DNA from 3 places in the Paenibacillus sp. FSL P2-0136 genome. Region 1 is predicted to be linked to each of the others. Evidence: riboswitches for the same ligand, from Rfam matches in the RefSeq annotation. Region 1 holds a riboswitch; each other region holds the start of a gene.

Region 1 (4,003 bases):
TGGAGCGGACGGCGATGCGAAGGGTGAGGCGGGCGCTGGAGCGGACAGCGGCGCGGATAGTGGAGCCACCGCCACTCCAGCGGCGGCGGGGACTCCTCCGTCACGCGTCTACGAGGTGACGGTGGAGCTTTCAGCAGGCGCGAAGCTGGCAGCAGGTGATATGATCACCGCCGGAAGATACTCGCTGAAGCTGGCGGCAGATCCGGGCAGCGCCCCGGAGGCTACAGCCACAGCCGCGCCTAGTGCGGAGCCGTCCGCTTACGCAAGCCCGGAAGCGGACAAGGACGCGGAATAACACAGCGGAAACAAGCAGGCTGCGTAAGCTTTTAACTAACGCGATCGGATAATGCAATCGACTGACGCAATTGATTGCCGCTACCGGCCAACGCAATCGACTGACGCTACTGACTGATGCTATCGACTAACGCAATCGACTAATGCAATCGACCAACGCAATCGACTGATGCTACCGACTGATGCAATCGACCAACGCAATCGACTAATGCTACCGACTGATGCTATCGACTAACGCTACCGACCAATGCAATCGACTGATGCTACCGACTGATGCTATCGACTGATGCTATCGACCAACGTAATCGACTGACGCTACCGGCCAACGCAATCGACTGACGCTACCGACTGATGCTATCGACCAACGCAATCGACTAACGCAATCGACTGATGCTATCGACTAACGCTACCGACTAACGCAATCGACTAACGCAATCGACTGATGCTACCGACTGATGCTATCGACCAACGTAATCGACTGACGCTACCGACCAATGCAATCGACTAACGCTACCGACTGATGCAATCGACTGACGCTACCGACCAACGCTACGGACCAATGCAATCGACTAACGCTACTGACTCACTAAACCGACTGACGCTACCGAGTGGCGCTTTTAACTAACGCTAACGAGTAACGCTCCTTAGTCATTCAGCCGACTCACACAACTAACTGACGGTTTTGAGTCGATACCAAGTGATGGTACTGAGTAGCATTGCTTACAGTGATTGGTGTACTCTATACAACTAAAAACAGTAAAAAGGAAGGCGCACCTCTCCTAACTGTATTCTATACAACTAAATTTGCCCGAATGGGCGAAAAGCCGGGTACAGAAGCATTTTAGGTGCATGAAATACAGCTAAAAGTACATTTGGCAGTAAATCAGACGATTTAGTTGTACAGATTGCATTTAAGCATAACGTTTGGAGCTAGAATAGTACCTTAGTTAGTCGGGGTACGGCAGCCCCCCAGCAAGCTAGGGGATTAAATGAATGCTGATTAGTTAGAATCTGATGATCGACTAGCGGTAGCTGATCTGCTGTGGGCGCATATAGCGCGGCATGGTGGGCTGGTCAGAGCCTGGTGCATACTACTTTATGTAGTACAATGATTTGCGCTTCGGCAGGCTGATACGAGCATAAAGTAATTAGTTAAGTGTGCTAGTGTCCCAATGAAGCTGCTCTAGTGCACTTTGTACACTAGAATGAGGCATATCGAGCCTAATATGTTGTTCTGTTGTATTCGGTACATTAGATTTTGGGAATTTGGCCCGGCGGAGGGTTATTTGCCACAATCGATTGTATAAAATGCAGCAGAATGCGTTATCGGCCGCTTTTACACGAATTCTAATGTACATAATACAATCGCCTGCTGCCGCTGTCTCCGCTAGTACCGCCAACGGCTTAATTAATAGCAGAAGAATGACTCTATAGTCCTGAATAGTACGATGTGCCGGGGAAGCGGGCATGTGCTGTTCAGGATTTTTGTGCAGAATGAGCGGGACTCGAGTGGATGGAATAGAAATAGCTTGTCTATAGACATACAGGGGAATAGTAGATATGATTGTTTCAGAATATTAAAATTTAATAAGCTTTGGGAAAAGGTGCAGATTGCCTCAGAGACCGCGCGCTGTCGCTAGCAGATGCTGGCAGGGCTATGTCTAATAGAGGAATCTGCTTAAAAGGGAAGCCCGGTGCAAGTCCGGCGCGGTCCCGCCACTGTAAATACGGAGCAACTCCTGAGGAGCCACTGTCTGCTAACGGGATGGGAAGGCGGGGGAAGCGGTGAAGTATGAGCCAGGAGACCTGCCTTTTTCGTTGTTGTTTCTATTCTTCGGGGGTAAGAATGTGGAAGCAGATGCTGATATTGGCGAGGGCTGTATATGCTGTATTGTATGTAATGTGGGAGAGCAATCGGCTCCTTCAGCCGCCCTGTATTGTATTCTTCCCCGGCCGCCCTGCACAGGGCGGTCTTTAGGTTGCCGCTCTATCTGCGGAGGAAACAGGATTCATCCATTCTATTTCAGGAAAGAGGTTAGTTATGAAGAACCATTCTCTATCATCCAGGTTCACACGGCTGGGACTTGCTGTCATTATGCTGTTCGCACTGCTGGGAGCAGCCGTAGCCCCGGCAGGACAAGCAGCTGCTGCACAGGCAGGCGGGACTTCCGCACCCGCGGTATCCGCTCTGCCCGCAAGTGAGGCAGCGAGCGTAACTGCTGCGGTCTATGCCACTGCGGAGTTCATGCTGAAGAACGGAGTCCAGTCGGACTGGCAGGCGATTGGCCTTGCGCAAGCAGGCTACAAGGTTCCTGCCAGCTATCTGAAGGCGCTTGAAGGCAAGGTGGCTGAGGCTAAGGGTGTTTTTGCCAGAGCTACGGACTATGCCCGGATCACGCTTGCCGTTAAGGCACTTGGCGGCGACCCGGCGAATGTGGCAGGCTATAACCTGATTGAGAAGCTCTACAATCACGATGCAATTACCGGCCAGACGCTGAATAATCCGGTCTATGCACTGCTCGCTCTGGATTCCGGCAGCTATACAATCCCGGCAAATGCGAAATGGACACAGTCTAAGCTGCTGGCAGAGATTCTGGCGAAGCAGAACCCGGACGGAGGCTTTACTCTGACCACGGGTGCGAGTGATCCGGATATGACAGCGATGGTGCTGAACGCACTGGCTGGACATAAGCAGGAAGCGGCAGTGAATGCTGCCGGTCAGCGGGCGGCAGCCTGGCTGGCTAAGGCACAGGATAAGAACGGAGGATATGGCGACAGCAGCGAGAGTGTAGCTCAGGCCATCATCGGTCTGTCTGCCTTCGGCATTGATCCGGCAGGAGCAGATTATACTAAGGGTAATATTAATCTGGTCAGCAAGCTGCTGAGCTTCAGCGCAGCAGATGGCGGATTCGTCCACACTGCGGGCGGCAGCTCCAATCCGCTCTCAACGGAGCAGGCACTGGAGGCTTTAGTAGCGTACAAGCTGTTTGGAACAGGCGGTAAGCTCTTTGATTTTAGCGGCACACCAGTGAAGAATCCTCAGGTAAGTGTCTCGGTTACAGTTGAAGGTCCGAATGGAACGTTGGCTGAGGGCAGCGTGTACGCCGGAAATGTGCTTACGGCACTGGATAAGACAGCAGCAGCCAAGCGCCTGGCTCTGGTCAATGAAGCAGGCAATTATGTGACGGGGATCGGCGGCGTGATTGCGGGTACTTTTGGCGGATATGATGGCTGGATGTATGTGGTCGCACGCGGCGGAGCATGGATCTATCCAAGTGTAGGGATGGGCGACTTCGCGCTGGAGGAGAATGACCGCATTGTGGTCTATTATGGCGGGGACAACACGCAGGTGGTTGATGCCGTAACCGTGACTCCCGCACAGCCGCAGCCTGGACAAGATCTGAAGGTGCAGGTAACCCAGAAGCAATGGGTCTGGAATGAGGCGACCTTCACCTCCGATCCGGTAACCTCACCGGCAGCAGGCGTACAGGTAACCATCGGCGGCAAAACAGCAGTTACAGATGCTGCGGGTGTGGCTGTTGTGGCCGGAGGACTGCCAGCAAATAAATATACCCTGACGGTTACGGGATATCTGAAGGATAAAACCCCGGCCATCGTGCGTCATACGGTCCCGGTAACAGTGGCTTCTGCGGTGGCGGACCGTCCGGCTTTTGGCGATGTGAAGTCGATCTCGCCTTGGGCGCTGGAG
Region 2 (4,003 bases), 560 kb from region 1:
ATACCCATCCCAGATCAAACTCAGCCAGCATATGCTCGGCAGGAATCTGCTCCAGCCAGATATCGATGACCGCCTTGCCGTCAACCTCTTTGAATTCATAATCATGGTTGTGGTAGCCGTACTGCATCCCCGCCGCCCGGACCATCGCGGAAGCCTTCTCCAGGAATGGAATGATTCTCGTTACATCCTCTATGGAAGGGTTCGGCGGAAGCGGTGCCGACGGGGTGATCATATATTGCAGTCCGAGCTCTACACCGTATTCAATCTCTTTGGCTAATGCCTGTTCCATCTTATCCAGACTGCTGAAGTCCAGGCCTACATGCGCCGAAGGGGCCGCCAGGCCAAGTTCATCCAGCTTACGGCGCAGTTCCCCTGCAGATACACCGAAATAACCGGCGAATTCCACTGCCTGGTACCCCATCTCTGCCACCTTGGCCAGTGTGCCGAGGAAATCGCGTTCCGTCTGGTCACGCAGTGTATACATTTGAATTCCGATCTGCTGTGCTGCTTCTGTCATTAAGAATCCGCTCCTTATCGGTTGATTCTGATTGGATACTATTGTGGTTACTCTCCCTGTAGCTTGCGCTCCACAGATTCCAGCTTGCTGCGGCTGGTCGAGGTCTTGTCGCGCCGGTCATCGATCTTGAGTGAGGTTGAGACTCTCTGTGCCCCGGCGGTAAACGGCGACTCATGCAGCGCTTCTACCGCAGCCAGAATCCGCGCTACCGGTCCCTCAATAATTGTACCCATAGAAGTTAGCTCATAGGTAATGCCCTCCACCGTCTGCAGCACACGCTGCATCTCGGCCACATAGCTGCTGAGACTGGTGCTGCCTGTCCCGATCGGAATAACGGTCACTTCGCCAATTGCCATTGTGATCTCCCTCCTAATTATCTGGTGTGCCTGAGTCTCTTATTTATCCTCTTATTGTAACGCTTCGCCAGGCTTGCTACAAATCACCTGCACCCTCTCCATTCTATTAATATCCGTCAAAATGATTACCAGGATTAGACGCACTCTATTTATGGATTCTTTGTGGCGTATTTTCGGAGATTTTATGAAAAATTCACGGCAGATTCATAGGAAAGTTGTGGATTACCTGTGGACTAACTGTGGATCAGCTGTGAGTAAAAGCGCCGAACCCGCTCCCCGTGCGGGATTGCAAAAAAACATTTACAAACACAATATATTGCGGTAGCTTTAATAGATAACAACAAAATATAGTAGAAACGGGTGTTTCACCCCTTGTAATAGAGGTGCGACTTAATAGGGAAGCGCGGTGCAAAACCGCTGCGGTCCCGCCACTGTAACCGGATGCTCCCAGGGTGCGATGCCCAGGGCCGCATTCTCCGGCTAAATGCCACTAAGGGGCGGAATAAGCCCCCCGGGAAGGCGCCGGAGGAGTTGCCGGAAGCCAGGAGACCTGCCTGTTTCGGTGGCACCGCTTAGACTCCTGCGAGGAACAGGGGAGGTGTCCGTATGCGGCCTGCAATAGCAGAGTTAGCCTTCCGTCAATCGGGCCAGAGGCTGCCGATACCTGAGGACGATCGTGGATTATCTTCAGGTATCGGCTCTGCGGAATATACAAGAACGGGCGTAAGCTATTTGCCCAGTGTCTGCTCGTATATTCCACCCAGACCACAGGCAAACTTCCGCTTCCCGGATCTTTGCATCATGCATTCGGGCATTTCCGGCCTTCCCGGCCGGAGGTGCTTTTTTAACGCTTACAATACCCGAGAGGAGAGAGTTATATAATGACGCTGCTGGAGAAACGTTATAACGAAGGACAAGCTGCACAGGAGGATCTTTTGGAAGAGGTCATTCATCTGGGACGGGATATTATCGACAGCCGGGATCTGGATCTGCTGCGCGAGAACGCCAACCTGAACGGGGAGAGCTTCTCCGGCAAAATGAGCAAATTCGGCAGTGAATACTCCAAATGGTATGCCCGCAACTTCACCATGCCGCCGCAGTTGGTACAGGCTACCCTGGATAATGTCGTCTATGTGCATGACCTGGATCAATACGCCATCGGAACCACCAACTGCATCTTCATCCCGTTCGAACGGCTTCTCCGTGAAGGCTTCAACACCGGCAACGGCAGCGTACGGCCTCCCAACTCGATTATGACGGCGATGTCGCTGGTGGCGATTATTTTCCAGTCGCAGCAGAATGCGCAGTACGGCGGTGTGTCCGCCAACAAGCTGGATTATGATCTGGCTCCTTATGTGACCAAGTCCTTCTCCAAGCTCTTCCGCAAAGGTCTGGAGTATTTCGAGGAGAATGCAGAGGTTTCAGAACTTGGGGAGATTACGATGAGCCGCAGCGATCTGGCTGAGCAGTATCCGCGCGCCTTCCGTTTTGCCCTGAAGGAGACGCAGAGCGAGACCCTGCAGGCCGCAGAGAGTATGGTACATAACCTGAATACGATGTCCAGCCGCTCCGGCGGCCAGATTCCTTTTACCAGCATCAACTACGGCACCTGCACCTCCCCGGAGGGCCAGCTTGTGATCAGCTCGCTGCTGACAGCCACGATGAACGGACTGGGCAGCGGGGAGACGCCGGTGTTCCCGATTCAGATCTTCAAATGCAAGCAAGGCATCAACCAGCAGCCGGGTGACCCTAACTATGATCTGTTCCTGAAGGCAGCGGAGTGCTCGGCGCGCAGATTGTATCCGAACTTTGCCAACCTGGACGCTCCGCTGAACATGCAATATTATGATCCGGCTGACCCGGATACCGAGTTCGCTACGATGGGCTGCCGGACCCGTGTGCTCGGCGACCGCTTCGGACGCAACCATTGCTCCGGCAAAGGCAACTTGTCCTTCAATACGCTCAACCTGGTGCGTCTTGGACTGGCCCACGGCACGATAACCGGCCGCCGCCTGGCTGCTGATGAAGAAGGGTTCTTCGACGACCTGAATCACTATATGGATATTGCGCTGGACGGTCTGCTGCACCGCTTCCGTATCCAGGCTTCCCAGAAGGCCAAAGCCTCCGATTTCATGATGCGTGAAGGCGTCTGGGAGGGCGGCGAGCAGCTTGCCCCTGATGACAGCGTAGGCGAATTGCTGAAGCACGGCAGTCTGTCGCTGGGCTTCATTGGAATGGCCGAATGCATGAAAGCCATGTACGGCAAGCATCACGGCGAAGATATGGAGATTCACGCCAAGGCTGTAGCCATTGTCCGCCACATGCGTGAATATTGCGACCGCAAGAGCGAGGAGCTTAACCTCAACATCACCTTGTTCGCAACACCGGCCGAAGGTCTCTCCGGCAAGTTCACCAAGATCGACCGCAAGGTGCTCGGTTCTATCCCTGGGGTAACCGACCGTGAATACTATACGAACTCGTTCCACATTCCGGTCTACTATGAACTGAGCGCAGCCAAGAAGATCAGCCTGGAAGCCCCGTTCCATGAATATTGCAACGCCGGAGCGATCTCCTATGTCGAGCTGAACGGCAATGCCCGGAGCAACCCTGCAGCCTTCGTCAAAATCATTAAATACGCGCTGGAGCAGGATATCAGCTACTTCAGCATTAACCATCCGATTGACCGCTGCTCCGGCTGCGGCTATGAAGGGGTCATCGGCACGAATTGCCCGACCTGCAATGCCCATGAGGATACCACCCATATCCGCCGTCTGCGCAGGGTTACCGGGTATCTGACCGGTGACTATCAGACCCGTTTCAATGCGGCCAAGCAAGCCGAAGTCCGGGACCGTGTTAAGCATCTATGAACATCTGCGGATATTACCCGGAGTCGATCAATGAAGGGGAAGGCCTGCGGGCCGTCCTCTTCATCAGCGGCTGCCGCCACCGCTGCCTGGGCTGCTTCAACCCGAAGACCTGGAACTTTAACTACGGGGAGGCCTTTACCCCGGAGCGCCGGCGGGAGATTATAGAGGAGATTGCAGGCAATCCGCTGCTGGACGGCTTGACGCTGGCGGGCGGGGACCCTTTTTTCTCGGCTGAGGAGGCTGCAGACTTCATACACGAGCTG
Region 3 (4,003 bases), 1.0 Mb from region 1:
GTATAAGGCGGGAGAATAATCTCGTCTGTGAAGCCGCGGGCCAGCAGCCCCTGCGATAATCCGTAATAACGGTGCATCGTGTTGCCGAATAGCGCCCCTGCCATGGCCGCAGTCTCCCGCAGTCTGGCCTTGTAGCCCCGGCGGCCTCCGCGCAGCCTGCGGGCCAGCAGCAGACCATGCGCTGCATCACTCAGCAGGAACAGGAAGCGGTACATAATCAGCATCAGCTCCAGGACAATCTGCGGCATCCGCAGCCTGCGCAGCACCTGCAACAGCTCACTAAACGGAGTAGTGAACATCAGGAAGAAGAAACAGCTCATGCAGGCAGAGATTCTGGCCAGCAGCTCCCCTGCCCGCTGAAGCCCGGCCGCTGTAACATATACCTGCAGGTTCAGTCCCGGAAGCGGGAATATTCCTGCCTCTCCCGCTGCCGGATGCCCGAATTCCACGAGCAGCGCCGGTACGCTAAGGGCATAGAACAGCAGCGCTGTGCCGAACAGCATGCCATAAGCACGGAAGGGAATACGGGCCTGTAATACACACCAGGACATCATCCATAGGGTGATTGCAGCCTGTAGTACCGGATGTACGGTGTAAGATAGCAGGAACATCAGGGCTGCGAACGAGCTTTTCCACATCGGGGACAACTGGCGCAGAGCATTATTGTAAGAGAGAACGTCAATCCGCCGGATCACTTGCTGCTATGCTGCTTCGTCCCGCCTTGCTTGCCCTTGAGCAGCCCCAGGGTATAACCGATCACACCGGCACCAATCGCGGCCTGCAATGCAAACAGCATACTCTCCGTCTCACCCGGCAGCTCGGTCAGCGGCTTGAACCACGGCTTATAGTCAGGATTCATTTCGGTAATCACACCTTCAGCCGCATCATCGGCCCCTCCGAATTCCCCATTAACCAGCAGCAGCGGCAGAATGACCAGCAGAATAACAACCAGCAGCATCAACCCATTTTTCCATTTATTGCTCATTAGGCTCTTCCTCCGTTCACCTTGCGTTTCAGCAGCGACAATTCATTCGGGCTATACGATTTCAGCCAGTTCCAGAGCAGTACCGTCAACAGCCCTTCACTGATGGCCAGCGGGATTTGCGTCACGGCAAAGATGCCCCCGAATTTGAGAAAAGATGCCAGAACGCCGCCATCCGCCGCCGGAAACGCCACCGCTAGCTGGAAGGACGTCACCACATACGTACTAAGGTCCGCTACCGCTGCGGCGCAGAACAGGGCCAGCTTCTCGCGGTCCGGCATTTTCATCATCAGTTTATACACTGCATATCCGGCAAAAGGACCCGCCACCGCCATCGAGAACGCATTGGCTCCAAGCGTAGTGATCCCGCCGTGCGCCAGCAGCAGCGCCTGAAACAGCAGGACAATCGAGCCGATTACGCTCATGGGCAGCGGCCCCAGCATTACCGCACCTAGTCCGGTACCGGTGGGGTGGGAGCTGCTTCCGGTCACGGAAGGCATTTTGAGCGCAGACAGTACGAAGGTAAACGCCCCGGCCAGACCCAGCAGCAGCTTCAGCTCCGGATTCTCCCGGGTCATGGCTCTCAGCTTGAAGATTCCAAGGACAAAGAACGGGATAAACGCCGCCCACCAGAACACTGCCCAGCCAACCGGCAGGAATCCTTCCATAATGTGCATCGCCCGGGCCGTCCCCGGTTCGTTCAGCATAAAGTACACCGTAAATCCGGCAACCAGTGCCGCAAAGCTCCACCATCTGTGCTTTTTCATTTGTCACCCTCCATGTTTGTTGATTTCCCATTACAGATCATAAAGCCCAAAAAACCCACCCTATAGGGTGGGAGTGTATGTACGCAGGCAAGTTCGATAGAGCGCGCAACCCGTGGCGAAGCGGAACAAGGTGCTTTTCACCGTCCCATCACTATGGGCCGTATCCTTGTATCCAGCAGCTATAACCGGGGATCACCTTGAAGCACCAAGCTTTCTCCGGTCCATCAGGGCAGAACGCCTCTTCTCATTAACCTATCCGTACACCGCTCCTATCCGCGTAGAGTCGTGGTGTGCGTAGACAAGGTAGGTCTCCTGGCTTGGAATACAGGCGCTGCAGACTTCGTCTTCCCCGGGGGCTTCCCGAGTGACCTCATGAAGTGCAGCTCTTCCATACAGTGGCGGGACCGCTCGGGAGTTGCACCCGATTCCCTGTTATCCCTTGCCGCTTCCGGCAAGAGCACCTTGTTTCATCGCTAATTCATCTCAAATCATAGCTGACAGAGATTGGCCTGTCTGTGATATAAATTGGAAAAGCTCGCCTGCAGCCAATCATGGCTTGTAGAAATTTTATTTGAGTAATATAATTATTAACTATATAACCTGAACGTGGAGGCATCCGATGAAACTTGATCTAACCGAACAATCTTTGCCCGTGTACGAGGCCCTGTCCAGTACCGTGCGCCTGCATATGCTGCGGCTGCTGTCCGATAAGCCCATGAACGTGAAGGAGCTGGCCGCAGCCCTCAAGCTCAGCAGTGCGATTATGACCATGCATGTGCGCAAGCTCGAAGCCGCCGGGCTGATCCGCAGCCATATGGCTCCCGGCAAAAGCGGCCTGCAGAAGATCTGTACACTGGCCGCCGACGGGGCTGAGATTGTTTTTCCGGGACAGGCCCGGACTCCGCGCAGAGGGTACCGCAAGGACATCCCTGTGGGGCATTATTCCGACTTCCAGATCGAGCCTACCTGCGGACTGTCTACGACAGAGAGGGTCATCGGGCACTTTGACGATCCCCGTTATTTCTGGGACCAGGAGCGGGTGAACGCCGGGATTCTCTGGTTCGGCAAGGGGTTCGTCGAGTATAAAATCCCGAATTTCCTGCTGTCGAGCCAGCAGCCGGAGGAGCTTGCCATCACGATGGAGATCGCCTCCGAAGCCCCGTCCGTCAACAACAACTGGCCGTCGGATATTACCTTCACGCTGAACGGACAATCGCTCGGCTTCTGGACCAGCCCCGGTGACTACGGAGACAACCCGGGAAAATACACCCCGGCCTGGTGGCCTGCACTCACCAATCAATACGGCCTGCTCAAGCAGCTGCGGATTACGCAGACGGGCACTTTCATGGATGGGCAAAAGCTGTCGGAGGTCACCCTGGATCAGGTAGGCATCCGCAACAAACAATGGACCTTCCGGCTCTCTGTCGAGGAGGATGCCGAGCACATCGGTGGCCTCACCCTGTTCGGTAAAGGCTTCGGCAATTACAACGAGGATTTGGTGTTTGAGCTGTTTTATACAGATGGCGTGGCAGATTTGCCGGGTCCTATATGAAAGCCAAATTAGGGTGTGTAGAAGGTAGGTAGGTAGGTAGGTAGGTAGGTAGGTAGGTAGGTAGGTAGGTAGGTAGGTAGGTAGGTAGGTAGGTAGGTAGGTAGGTAGGTAGGTAGGTAGGTAGGTAGGTAGGTAGGTAGGTAGGTAGGTAGGTAGGTAGGTAGGTAGGTAGGTAGGTAGGTAGGTAGGTAGGTAGGTAGGTAGGTAGGTAGGTAGGTAGGTAGGTAGGTAGGTAGGTAGGTAGGTAGGTAGGTAGGTAGGTAGGTAGGTAGGTAGGTAGGTAGGTAGGTAGGTAGTAGAGATAGATTAGTTAGACTAATTAGGTTAGTTTTCGTTTCAGCTACTTTTAGAGCTAATACTCCTTATTTCTGCTTAACGCCCACTTTCGGCCGATTCAGGTGCATTAGTGCTCTTCATTTCTGCTCAACGCTCACTTTCGGCCAATTCAGGGGCATTAGTGCTCTTCATTTCCGCTCATCGCTCACTTTCAGCAAATTCAGGGGCACTTATGCCCCTCATTTCCGCTCATCGCTCACTTTCGGCCAATTCAGGGGCACTTATGCCCCTCGCAACATCCATCCAGCCCACTTCCAACCGCACCAAAGGGATTTTTCCCTCTCATTTCCTCATCTAACCCACTTTCCACCGCATCAGTGGGATTTATCCCTCTCATTTCCTCTTCCAGCCCACTTCACGCCGCAT

Evidence for each region. A riboswitch is a leader RNA that binds a small molecule or an ion and turns the genes downstream of it on or off. The one in region 1 is predicted to bind cobalamin.
Region 2: another riboswitch for cobalamin. It lies ahead of NYE26_RS00795 (anaerobic ribonucleoside triphosphate reductase); the one in region 1 lies ahead of NYE26_RS03115 (S-layer homology domain-containing protein).
Region 3: another riboswitch for cobalamin. It lies ahead of NYE26_RS07285 (energy-coupling factor ABC transporter permease); the one in region 1 lies ahead of NYE26_RS03115 (S-layer homology domain-containing protein).

What each region holds. Positions count from the first base shown of each region.
Region 1 covers NZ_CP150244.1:748,828-752,830, forward strand. Annotated here, with positions in the region: gene NYE26_RS03110 (hypothetical protein) at 1-295, shown strand, start outside; cobalamin riboswitch at 1,930-2,123, shown strand; gene NYE26_RS03115 (S-layer homology domain-containing protein) at 2,336-4,003, shown strand, end outside.
Region 2 covers NZ_CP150244.1:190,248-194,250, reverse strand. Annotated here, with positions in the region: gene NYE26_RS00805 (sugar phosphate isomerase/epimerase) at 1-517, opposite strand, end outside; gene NYE26_RS00800 (MTH1187 family thiamine-binding protein) at 565-873, opposite strand; cobalamin riboswitch at 1,215-1,446, shown strand; gene NYE26_RS00795 (anaerobic ribonucleoside triphosphate reductase) at 1,755-3,740, shown strand; gene nrdG (anaerobic ribonucleoside-triphosphate reductase activating protein) at 3,737-4,003, shown strand, end outside.
Region 3 covers NZ_CP150244.1:1,754,052-1,758,054, reverse strand. Annotated here, with positions in the region: gene cbiQ (cobalt ECF transporter T component CbiQ) at 1-695, opposite strand, end outside; gene NYE26_RS07290 (energy-coupling factor ABC transporter substrate-binding protein) at 692-985, opposite strand; gene NYE26_RS07285 (energy-coupling factor ABC transporter permease) at 985-1,749, opposite strand; cobalamin riboswitch at 2,034-2,229, opposite strand; gene NYE26_RS07280 (helix-turn-helix domain-containing protein) at 2,369-3,301, shown strand.